3 regions of the Massilia sp. CCM 8734 genome follow, and region 3 is predicted to be linked to each of the others. Evidence: predicted binding sites of a transcription regulator. Region 3 holds the regulator's gene; each other region holds the start of a gene.
The links. Region 3 encodes FNR, which switches genes on or off when oxygen is low (the NO sensors DNR and NnrR bind a similar motif). Its sites were predicted from a motif close to TTGATNNNNATCAA; they were not measured.
Positions count from the first base shown of each region.

Region 1: a site for FNR is predicted at 1,998-2,011, ahead of nirK (copper-containing nitrite reductase). Genes of this name have one in related genera too.
Region 2: a site for FNR is predicted at 1,868-1,881, ahead of cqsA (alpha-hydroxyketone-type quorum-sensing autoinducer synthase). Genes of this name have one in related genera too.

Region 1 is NZ_WHJI01000001.1:359,944-363,217, reverse strand. Features, by position in the region: gene F2P46_RS01660 (glycoside hydrolase family 19 protein) at 1-287, opposite strand, end outside; partial or broken gene F2P46_RS37375 (IS3 family transposase) at 578-1,374, shown strand; gene F2P46_RS01650 (hypothetical protein) at 1,412-1,684, opposite strand; gene nirK (copper-containing nitrite reductase) at 2,093-3,274, shown strand, end outside.
Region 2 is NZ_WHJI01000043.1:9,840-13,113, forward strand. Features, by position in the region: gene F2P46_RS28965 (two-component system response regulator) at 1-479, opposite strand, end outside; gene F2P46_RS28970 (HAMP domain-containing sensor histidine kinase) at 500-1,798, opposite strand; gene cqsA (alpha-hydroxyketone-type quorum-sensing autoinducer synthase) at 1,951-3,195, shown strand; gene F2P46_RS28980 (group II truncated hemoglobin) at 3,228-3,274, shown strand, end outside.
Region 3 is NZ_WHJI01000018.1:7,912-11,185, forward strand. Features, by position in the region: gene F2P46_RS38275 (hypothetical protein) at 1-42, shown strand, start outside; gene F2P46_RS17645 (DEAD/DEAH box helicase) at 115-1,362, shown strand; gene fnr (fumarate/nitrate reduction transcriptional regulator Fnr) at 1,559-2,326, shown strand; gene F2P46_RS17655 (hypothetical protein) at 2,366-2,893, opposite strand; gene F2P46_RS17660 (suppressor of fused domain protein) at 3,163-3,274, shown strand, end outside.

The sequences.
Region 1 (3,274 bases), on a different contig from region 3:
CTCACCGTCCATGGCTTGCCACTTCCAGCGGCCCCGCTGTTGGTCGATGGATTGTCGCCTTGCGTCCAGTAGGCAGCCGTGTAGTTGATCCCCCCGTAGCTGACCGATTTGCCGCCATCATAGACGGCGGCGCTGTTCCACGCTGCGTAACACACGCTCGTTGCCGCCAACATCTTGCTTTGGGATGACTGGGTGCCGATGGACGTATTGTCGCTGCCGCCGCCGCAGGCGGCCAGCGACCCGCCCAGTACGCTGATGATCAGGCTGCTGATGATTGTTCTGTTCAATTGAGGCTCCATATCAAATTGTCGGGGCACTTGCGTGCCGGAGATAGACCTGGCTGATCCGTGTGCCGCGCGTCACTCCGTGCTCGCGCGATGATGGCGAAATCGGTTTACGCGACAATTCCGATGTTTTATGTGCAATATCGGTATACCAATATAACACCAATAATCGGATATCTGCATGCCAAACTGGAGTAAATTAATACCAAAATGGGCCACTGAGGAAATGAGAGAGACCGTAATGCTGAGCACTTCGAAGGGCACGTCGCTCAGGTCAATGACCGTAACATTGAGATGACGAGCGATTGAAGGTGGCCATTGTCGCGGCACATCGCCAGACTCGGCAGACGTATGGCGAAGTACGATTGCAGCCATAACTGCAAGCTCAAGGATTTGTCGCTGGCCGCGACCGGATTGCGCGGCTGCGGCAAGCATTGACGCTGCGCTGCAAGCAGAAGCGCAAATTTACGGCTACAACTAACTCAAATCACGATTTTGCCAGTGGCCCCGAATCTGCTTGGACAAGTGTTCAAGCCGGTTGCCCCGAACACCGTGTGGGTGACCGACATCACCTACATTGCCACCAGTGAAAGATGGTTACCTTGCAGGCATCAAGGATGTTTTTACTTGTGAAATTGTCGGGTACGCGATGAGCGATCGAATGACCACCGAACTGACGTCGAAGGCCCTGCGGCGAGCCTTCCAATCCAAACGCCTGGCGCCTGGCTTGATTCATGACTCGGATCACTGCAGCCAATATTGCGCGCATTCTTATGTCGCCCTGCTCAACCAGTTCGGAATGAAGGTAACAATGTCGCGCAAAGGCAACTGCTATGACAATGCCCCAATGGAGAGCTTGTGGGGCAGCTTGAAGAACGAATTGATCTACCACCGACAGTTCCAGACCCGAACCGCCCCCGAGGAGGCGATCCAGAAACACATCGAGATTTTTTACAACCGCCAGCGCCGACACTCTCGGCTCGGCAACATCGCGCCTGCTATATTTGCCGAAAAATTCAGCAAAGAGCAAAAAGCTGTCTCAAACTGGAGTGACCATATTGACAGGTCACCTCACCAAAGCCAGACCTGATACCGGTGGAGTCATCGGCCCCGTAGCGGCTCGGTAGTTACTTCCGTGCCTGGATTTCAGTGGCGCCTGCTTTTTTGCCGCTCAAAGAAATCATCATCCTCTCAACTGCTGCGGGATCGGAGCAGTATTGCTCCGGAGTAGACCTCAATACAATAGAGAACGAATACAACAGCTCGGCTACCGTCGGCTTTCGTTCGAATCTATCCTCATAAGCGGCGCATATCCGCTTGAGACAAAGACCGAATTCATCGGCCGGTTTATCACCAGCCATGATGTGCTCACCGAAAAAGTCTCCATCATCCCATGCCATGTTTTTTCCCCACTAACAATATTGTCCAGGTAAGGCTGTCATTTTCCCGCGCGAGCAGAGACCACCGATTCGTTCAATCGCCGGCCCCGCCCTCCGTGCAGATGTTTCCGTCCACGCGGACACGGCAGTCTTGCGTGAACCTGCGCCCTCATGCTTGAGTTCGTGTCCGAATGACGCCCTTGCAGTCAGACCTGACATCGGTGAGGACACGGGCGATGACGGGTTAAAGAAAGCCGAAGACACTGAAAAGCCGGCGCCATCGGGTTCCATCGCGCCGTCGGACCGCCAACGGTTCGCCAGATTGCCCCAAAATGTAATCCACATCAAGGAATTTCCCGAACGCAAACCTTAGCATGCTGTTGACGGCTGCCTTTCGCAACGTCCAACAGAAAAAGAAAAGGTCTTATCATGCGCTCGCTTCCTCTCCGTCTCGCCGGCACCTGCCTCGCCACCGCTTCCGCCCTCCTCTCGCTGCACGTCCAGGGCGCCGAAGCGGCGCTGCCAGTCATCCATCAGGAGCTGCTCGCCCCGCCCGCGCTGCCGCCGCAAATCACGCGCAAGACCCCGGCGCGCGTGGTCGTCAACCTGACGGTCGAGGAAATCGAGCGCGAAATCGCACCCGGCACGCGCTACACCTTCTGGACCTTCGGCGGCACCGTCCCCGGCAAAATGATCCGCGTGCGCGAAGGCGACACGGTCGAACTCAACCTGCAAAACCTCTCCGGCAACAAGCTGCCCCACAATATCGACCTGCACGCCGTCACCGGTCCCGGTGGCGGCGCCGGGCAAACCCTGATCGCCCCGGGCAATCAAGCCAGCTTCACCTTCAAGGCGCTGGCCCCCGGCCTGTACGTCTACCACTGCGCCACCGCGCCCGTCGGCATGCACGTCGCCAACGGCATGTACGGCATGATCCTGGTCGAACCGAAGGAAGGCATGGCCAAGGTCGACAAGGAATACTACGTCATGCAGGGTGACTTCTACACCACCGGCGCCTACCGCGCCCCCGGCCTGCAAGGCTTCGACCTGCAAAAGGCCATCGACGAGCGCCCCACCTACGTGCTGTTCAACGGCGCCGACGGCGCACTCACCGGCCAGGGCGCGCTCACCGCCAAGGCGGGCGACAAGGTGCGCATGTTCTTCGGCGTGGGCGGACCGAACACGGTATCGAGCTTCCACATCATCGGCGCTATTTTCGACAAGGTCTTTGCCGACGGCGGCTCGCGCTTCCAGGAAAACGTCCAGACCACGCTGGTGCCTCCGGGCGGCTCGACCATCGTCGAATTCGTCCCCAAAGTACCCGGCAACCTGACCCTGGTGGACCACTCGCTTACGCGCGCCTTCAACAAGGGCGCGGTCGGCTTGATGGCGATCAGCGGTCCCGAACGGCTCGATATTTACGGCAAGGGCATCAAGACAGCGCTGAGCGGCGCCAAGCCACCGGCCGTTGCGGCCAAGGCGCCACCGGCGCCCGCCGTCACCAGCGCGCAGCGCGTGCGCGGCAAGGCGGTGTATGACAACACCTGCGCGGCCTGCCATCTGCCGGACGGCAAAGGCGTTCCGGGAGTGTTCCCGCCGCTGGCCAACTCG
Region 2 (3,274 bases), on a different contig from region 3:
TCGAGCTTGTCGAGCGCACCGTCGTCGCTCTTTTTGATGTAACGGTCGATCAGGCCGCGGTTAAAGGCGTCGACCGCCACCTTCTCGTCGGCCACGCCGGTAAACAGGATTTTCTTGCAGGGCAGGTGGCGCAGCGCCTCGCATAATTCGAGGCCATCCATCTGCGGCATCGAGTAATCGACCACCACCACCGACGGCGTCATGAAGCGCTGCGGCTCGAAGCTGATGCGATGGATCTGGTCGATATCGAAGGCCACGTTGCAGCGCTCTTTTGAATCGGGATAGGTATCGTGGCTGGCCGCCAGCCGGCCCGGCTCGCGCTCGCCGTGGGCGCCGATCCAGGCCAGCGCGCTGCTGGTATCGGCAAAGCATTTGCTGGCCAGCGCGGGGTCGAGCTGGAAGGCGACGCTTTTCAGGAAGCTGTCGCTGTCGTCGATCAGGACGGTCAGGCTTGGATGGCTGTAGATCGGCAGGGGCATGCTGGGTCTTTCATAAGAGGTCAATGCGGCTCCGGCGCCACGGCCACGCGCGGGAACTCGAGCACGAACATGGTGTAGCCAAGTTCGCGCGAGACGCAGCGGATGCTGGCCTGCCAGGCATCGATGATGTCCTTGCACAAGGCCAGGCCGATGCCGGCGCCGGAACTGGGAGGGTAGGAATAGAAGCGCTGGAAGATCATCGGCAACTGGCGCGCGGCGATGCCGCAGCCGGTGTCGATCACCAGCAGGCGCGGTTGTTCGGGACGGCCGTCGACGACGATGCGGATGCGGCCCTTGCCGGCCCGGTGCAGCGCCTTGAGCGCGTTGCGCAGCAGGTTGAGCAAAATGACCACCGACAGCTCGTACTTGCCGGCGAAGCGGAAGTCGGTGCGGATATCGACGCTGACCGCGTCGCGCTGCGACTGCGCCGCGAACGGATAGCGCCGGATCACCGAGTCGACCACCTGGCGCATCGACACCACCTCGGTCGCTTCGAGGCGCTGCTCGACCGCGCTGGCCGACAGCAGGAACAGGTCGATCATGTGGTTCATGTGGCGCACCTCGTACTGGATGCGCGTCATCGCCTCGCTCATCGCCTGCCAGTCGGCCTCGCTGGCCCTGGCCGGCGGCGTGATGCGGCGGCAGATGCCGCGCACATTGGCCTCCACGCTGACCAGCGGCGTGCGCAGTTCGTGCGACACGCTGGCCAGGGCGTGCGCCATGCCGGCCAGCTTTTCGCCCGCCAGCGCCCCGCGCCCGGCCTTGGCCACCGACACGGCGATCATCGTAAACGCATAGATCGGCAGCTGTTCCAGCACCGTGGGACTGAGCATGAAGGCGGCTTCGCCGACCAGCGCAAACAGGGCGCAGGCCAGGGCGCTGCCGATAGCGCAGGCGGCTAGCGCCCAGCGCGTGCGAAAGTGGAACAGCACCGTCAGCGCAATGAGCATCGACTGGCTCCACACGGCCGAGCCGTGGTTCATCAGGTACATGAAGGTGAACTGGAACGGCAGCACGTAGGTGAGCGCGACGAACAGGTAGGCGTTGACGAAGCGCCCGCGCAGCAGGCGGCCGGGCGCCAGCGCGGGCAGGCACAGGGCGGCGCCGAGCAGGCGCAAGGCGAGGCTTTCGAACTCCTGCGGGAACCAGTAGGTCCAGATCGTATAGTAGGCCGGCATGCCCAGGAAACCGATCCACGCCAGCAGGATGAAGCGGCTGGTCGCATGCGCGTGGTGGCGCTCGTGCTTGACGAACCACTGCAGCAAGGAGCGGCGCAGGCGGTCGGCGGAAAACGGAGCGGTGGCGCTGGCAAAGGTCATGGAAAGGTTTCCTGGCTCGCAAGGGTAGGCGAGAAAGGACAATCTTGACCTATGTTGATATTTTGCAATTTGATATATGTCAAGGTCTATCGATGTTGCAGGATTGTCAAGGAAGGGCGGCACAAAATAGATGCTTTTTCCAAGGAGAATTCATGTCTTTTGCTGTCGATCAAGTTTCGCCTGCCTTGCGCGCGCACCCGGACATGCCATCGTTTGTTACCGGCCGCATGGACGAGCACTACGTCACGCGGGTGGCGCAGTTGCTGGGCGGCGAACACCTGCATGTGTGGACAGCACCCCAGCCCGGCGCGATCATGTTGGCCAGCAACGATTACCTGTGCATTTCCGGCGAAGTGGCCTTGCGGGGCGCGCAGGCACGCTGCCTGGTGCGCAACCAGGGCGGCATGCTGATGTCGTCGGTGTTCCTGCAGCAGGGCAGCGCCCAGCACCGCCTGGAAGCGAAGCTGGCCGCCTTCATGGGGGCGCAGGACGGGGTGCTGACCCAGTCCGGCTGGGCCGCCAACGTCGGCCTGCTGCAAACCATCGCCGGGCCTGGTGTGCCGGTCTATCTCGACATGATGGCGCACGCCTCGCTGTGGGAAGGGGTGCAGTCGGCGCAGGCCACGGCGCTGCCGTTCCTGCACAACGATGCGGCGCATCTGGAGCGCCAGGTGCGCAAGCACGGTCCCGGCGTGATCGTGGTCGACGCGCTGTACAGCACTAACGGCAGCGTCGCGCCGTTGATCGACATTGCGCGCATCGCCACCGACAGCGGCAGCATTTTGGTGGTCGACGAGTCGCATTCGCTCGGCACGCACGGCCCGCGCGGGGCCGGGCTGGTGGCGCAACTGGGCCTGGCTGGCCAGGTGCATTTTCGCACCGCTTCGCTGGCCAAGAGCTTTGCCGGGCGCGCCGGCTTCATTACCTGTTCCAGCCACTTCAAGGGCTACTTCCTGTCGGCCTCGCGTCCGGCGATTTTCAGCTCCTGCCTGCTCGAACACGAGCTGGCGTGGTTCGACGCCGCGCTCGACTTCATCGCCGGGGCCGATGGGCGGCGCGCCGCGCTGGCGCGCGTCACGCGCACGGTGCGCGACGGCCTGCGCGCCTTGGGCTACAACGTCGACGACGGCAGCGAACAAATCATCGCGCTCGAAGCCGGACCGGAACCGCGCACGCTGGCGCTGCGCAAGGCGTTGGAAAAGCGCGGGATCTACGGCGCCGTGTTCTGCGCCCCGGCCACCGCCAAGAACCGCTCGCTGGTGCGCCTCACGCTCAATAGCGCTTTGACCGATGCGCAGTGCGCGCGCCTGCTCGCGGCCTGCGCCGACATGCGCCTGGAGGTCGGGATGGACAGCTGGCCGTCGACACGGCGCCCGCGCCGCCTCACACTGGTCTGACAGCGTCGCGCATGCTGCGCTATCATGGCGGCATGAGTGAACCACAAACCCTGTATGACGTCATCGGTGGCGAAGCGCG
Region 3 (3,274 bases):
CCGACCAAGCCCCAAGTGGCGACAGCGCCATTGACCCGGTAGGCTTTTGCGCCACGGCAAGCGCCGGACAGAGTAAACTACGCCCTTGTTCTTTCGCTGCAAGGTCGCTTCCCCATGTCTTTTGATTCCCTCGGTCTGATCGATCCCCTCGTGCGCACGCTGGACGCGCTCGGTTACCGCACGCCCACGCCAGTGCAGGCGCAAGCCATTCCCGCCGTGCTGGCCGGGCGCGACATGATGGCCGCCGCCCAGACCGGCACCGGCAAGACCGCCGGCTTCGCCCTGCCCCTGTTGCAGCGCCTGACCTTGCAGGGCCAGGTCGGCGCCAATGCGGTGCGCGTGCTGGTGCTGGTGCCCACGCGCGAACTGGCCGAGCAGGTGCACGAGAGTTTCCGTGCCTACGGGGCTGGCTTGCCGCTGCGTACCCACGTGGCCTACGGCGGCGTGAGCATCAATCCGCAGATGATGAAGCTGCGCAAGGGACTCGACGTGCTGGTGGCCACTCCCGGCCGCCTGCTCGACCTGTACCGCCAGAACGCGCTCAAGTTCGACCAGCTCGAGACCCTGGTGCTCGACGAAGCCGACCGCATGCTCGACCTGGGTTTTTCGCGCGAACTCGACGCCGTGTTCGCCGCCCTGCCGAAAAAACGCCAGACCCTGCTGTTTTCGGCCACGTTTTCGGACGAGATCCGCGCTTTGGCCGGCAAGCTGCTGAGCGACCCTTTGAGCATCGAGGTCAGCCCGCGCAACAGCACCGTCAAGCGTATCCGCCAGTGGGTCGTGCCGGTCGACAAAAAACGTAAGCCGGAACTGTTCTTGCACCTGCTCAACAAGCACCGTTGGGGCCAGGTGCTGGTGTTCGTCAAGACGCGCAAGGGCGTGGACCAGCTGGTCGAGACCTTGCAGGCGCAGGGCGTCGCGGCCGATTCGATTCACGGCGACAAGCCGCAGCCGGCGCGCCTGCGCGCGCTCGAGCGCTTCAAGGCCGGCGAAGCGAAGATCCTGGTGGCGACCGACGTGGCCGCGCGCGGGCTCGATATCGACGACTTGCCGCAGGTGGTCAATTTCGACCTGCCGATCGTGGCCGAAGACTACATCCACCGCACCGGCCGCACCGGCCGCGCGGGGGCCTCGGGCGAAGCGGTCTCGCTGGTCTGCGCGGACGAGGTGCAATTGCTCGCCGCCATCGAAATTCTGACGAAGCAAACCCTGGAACGCATCGAGGAGCCTGGTTTCTCGCCGGAACACAGGGTGCCGCTCACCAACACCACCGGCGAGGTGCTGAAAAAACCCAAGAAACCGAAGAAAGCCAAGGTCAGCGGCGACGTGTCGACGGTCGACGTGCGTTTCCGCCCGCGCTGAGGCCGGCGCCGCGCCATGCGCAGGGGTATGGATCGCGTTGTTAGGACATGCACAACGCAAATCTGCATAATGCATGCCCGGCCGGGAAAAACAGTCATCTGTATCGGGGAAACAGCCCCATCTGTTCCGGTATTCGCCCGTGCGCCGGGGTCGCCGTGGGGTATCATACGGCTCAAGCCACAAACCGTCAGACCCTATGCCTCAGCCTCTCCCCTTCGTTCCGGCAGCCATGCTCAACGTCGCCGCACTCAAGGCCAGCTGCGCCGGATGCAGCATGCATCAGCTGTGCCTGCCGATGGGACTCGAAAACGATGACATCAGTCGCCTCGACAACATTATCGGCAAGCGCCGCCGCGTGCTGCGCGACGAGCGCCTGTACCAGATGGACGAGCCGTTCCGCAACCTGTACGCGATCCGCTTCGGCCACTTCAAGACCTACCAGGTCAACGCCAACGGCGAGCAGCAGATCACCGGCTTCCAGATGGCGGGCGAACTGCTGGGGATGGACGCCATCAGCGGCGACCGCCACCATTGCGACGCGGTCGCGCTGGAAGACAGCGAAGTGTGCGAAATCCCGTTCGAGCGCCTGGAAGAATTGTTTGGCGAAGTGCCGACCCTGCTGCGCCATTTCCACCGCATCATGAGCCAGGAAATCACGCGTGAACAGAATGTCATGCTGTTGCTGGGAAATATGCGGGCGGAGCAGCGCTTTGCCGTATTCCTGGTCAACCTGTCAGCGCGTTATGCGGCGCGCGGTTACTCGGCCACCAGCTTCCAGCTGCGCATGTCGCGCGAAGATATCGGCAATTACCTGGGGTTGACCATCGAAAGCATCAGCCGCCTGCTGTCGCGCTTCAAAAAGCAGAGCTGGATCAGCGTCGACAAGCGCGAACTGACCTTGCTCGACCCGGCCATGCTCAAGGCGCTGGCCGCCGGCACCGAACAGTGCAGCCCGATGGCGTGAGCCAGGGGCGCCCGGCCAGGGGCACCCGGCAAGGGGCTCTCAGGCTGGCAGCCCGCCGCGCGCCAGCGCGGCTGATCCCTGCGCGAGCCAGGTGGCAAGGTCGGCTTCCAGGCTGCCACTGCTGCTCATGGCCAGCACCGAGCATTTTGGATGCCCGGTAAAGCGCAACACCACGAGCGGTACGCCGGACACCGCCATGAATACCCGCTCGCCCTTGCTGGCGTTGAACCATCCCGAATAAAATCCGAAGCCAGCGATGCCGTTGCGCTTGGTTGTGATGCCAAGGCTGCGCACGTCGGGCAGGCGCTCGATGGCGGGCGCCCGGATGTCGGCGCGCGCCAGCCGGAAGGTGTAGAAGGCATGCCTGACCACAATGGCATCGGCGCCCAGTTCGACCGAGTGACGCATCAGCATGCTGGCGCAGAGAACCAGGGCGAATAATCCCGATGCCAGCAGTATGCCGCCGACCAAACCGGTTTCCATGGCATCCGGCGCTTTTTGGTGCGGAGTCAGGTAATAGAAGAACGTGGCCAGCAGGAGCGGCAACGCGATCAGCATGCCGATCAAAAAAACTTGCTTGTTGGAAGTTGGAATGTCGGTTTTCATCATCTGGGTATCCCGTCATGGCATGGTTGGCTATATTTATCAGACAGTATAGTTCCAGAACGCGCTGTAAACAGTCCGTTCGCGTCGGCGCAGGATGCACCGCCTTGGGTGCCGATGCAGACATGTCCGAGCAGGCAGGGGAGCCACTCACGGTCGCCTACAAGCTGCCAACACTCCCGGGCAGAAGCCCGTTAAGAACCCGATTAACAGATACCGCAACGAAGTTGGAAATGACAACAACACAAGCGCACAAAGATTGGGTAAGTTTTCTTCGCCACCAGATTGGGGGGGAGTTCGCTGTCACCAAGTACGACGACGATGAACGGACCACAAGCATCCCCA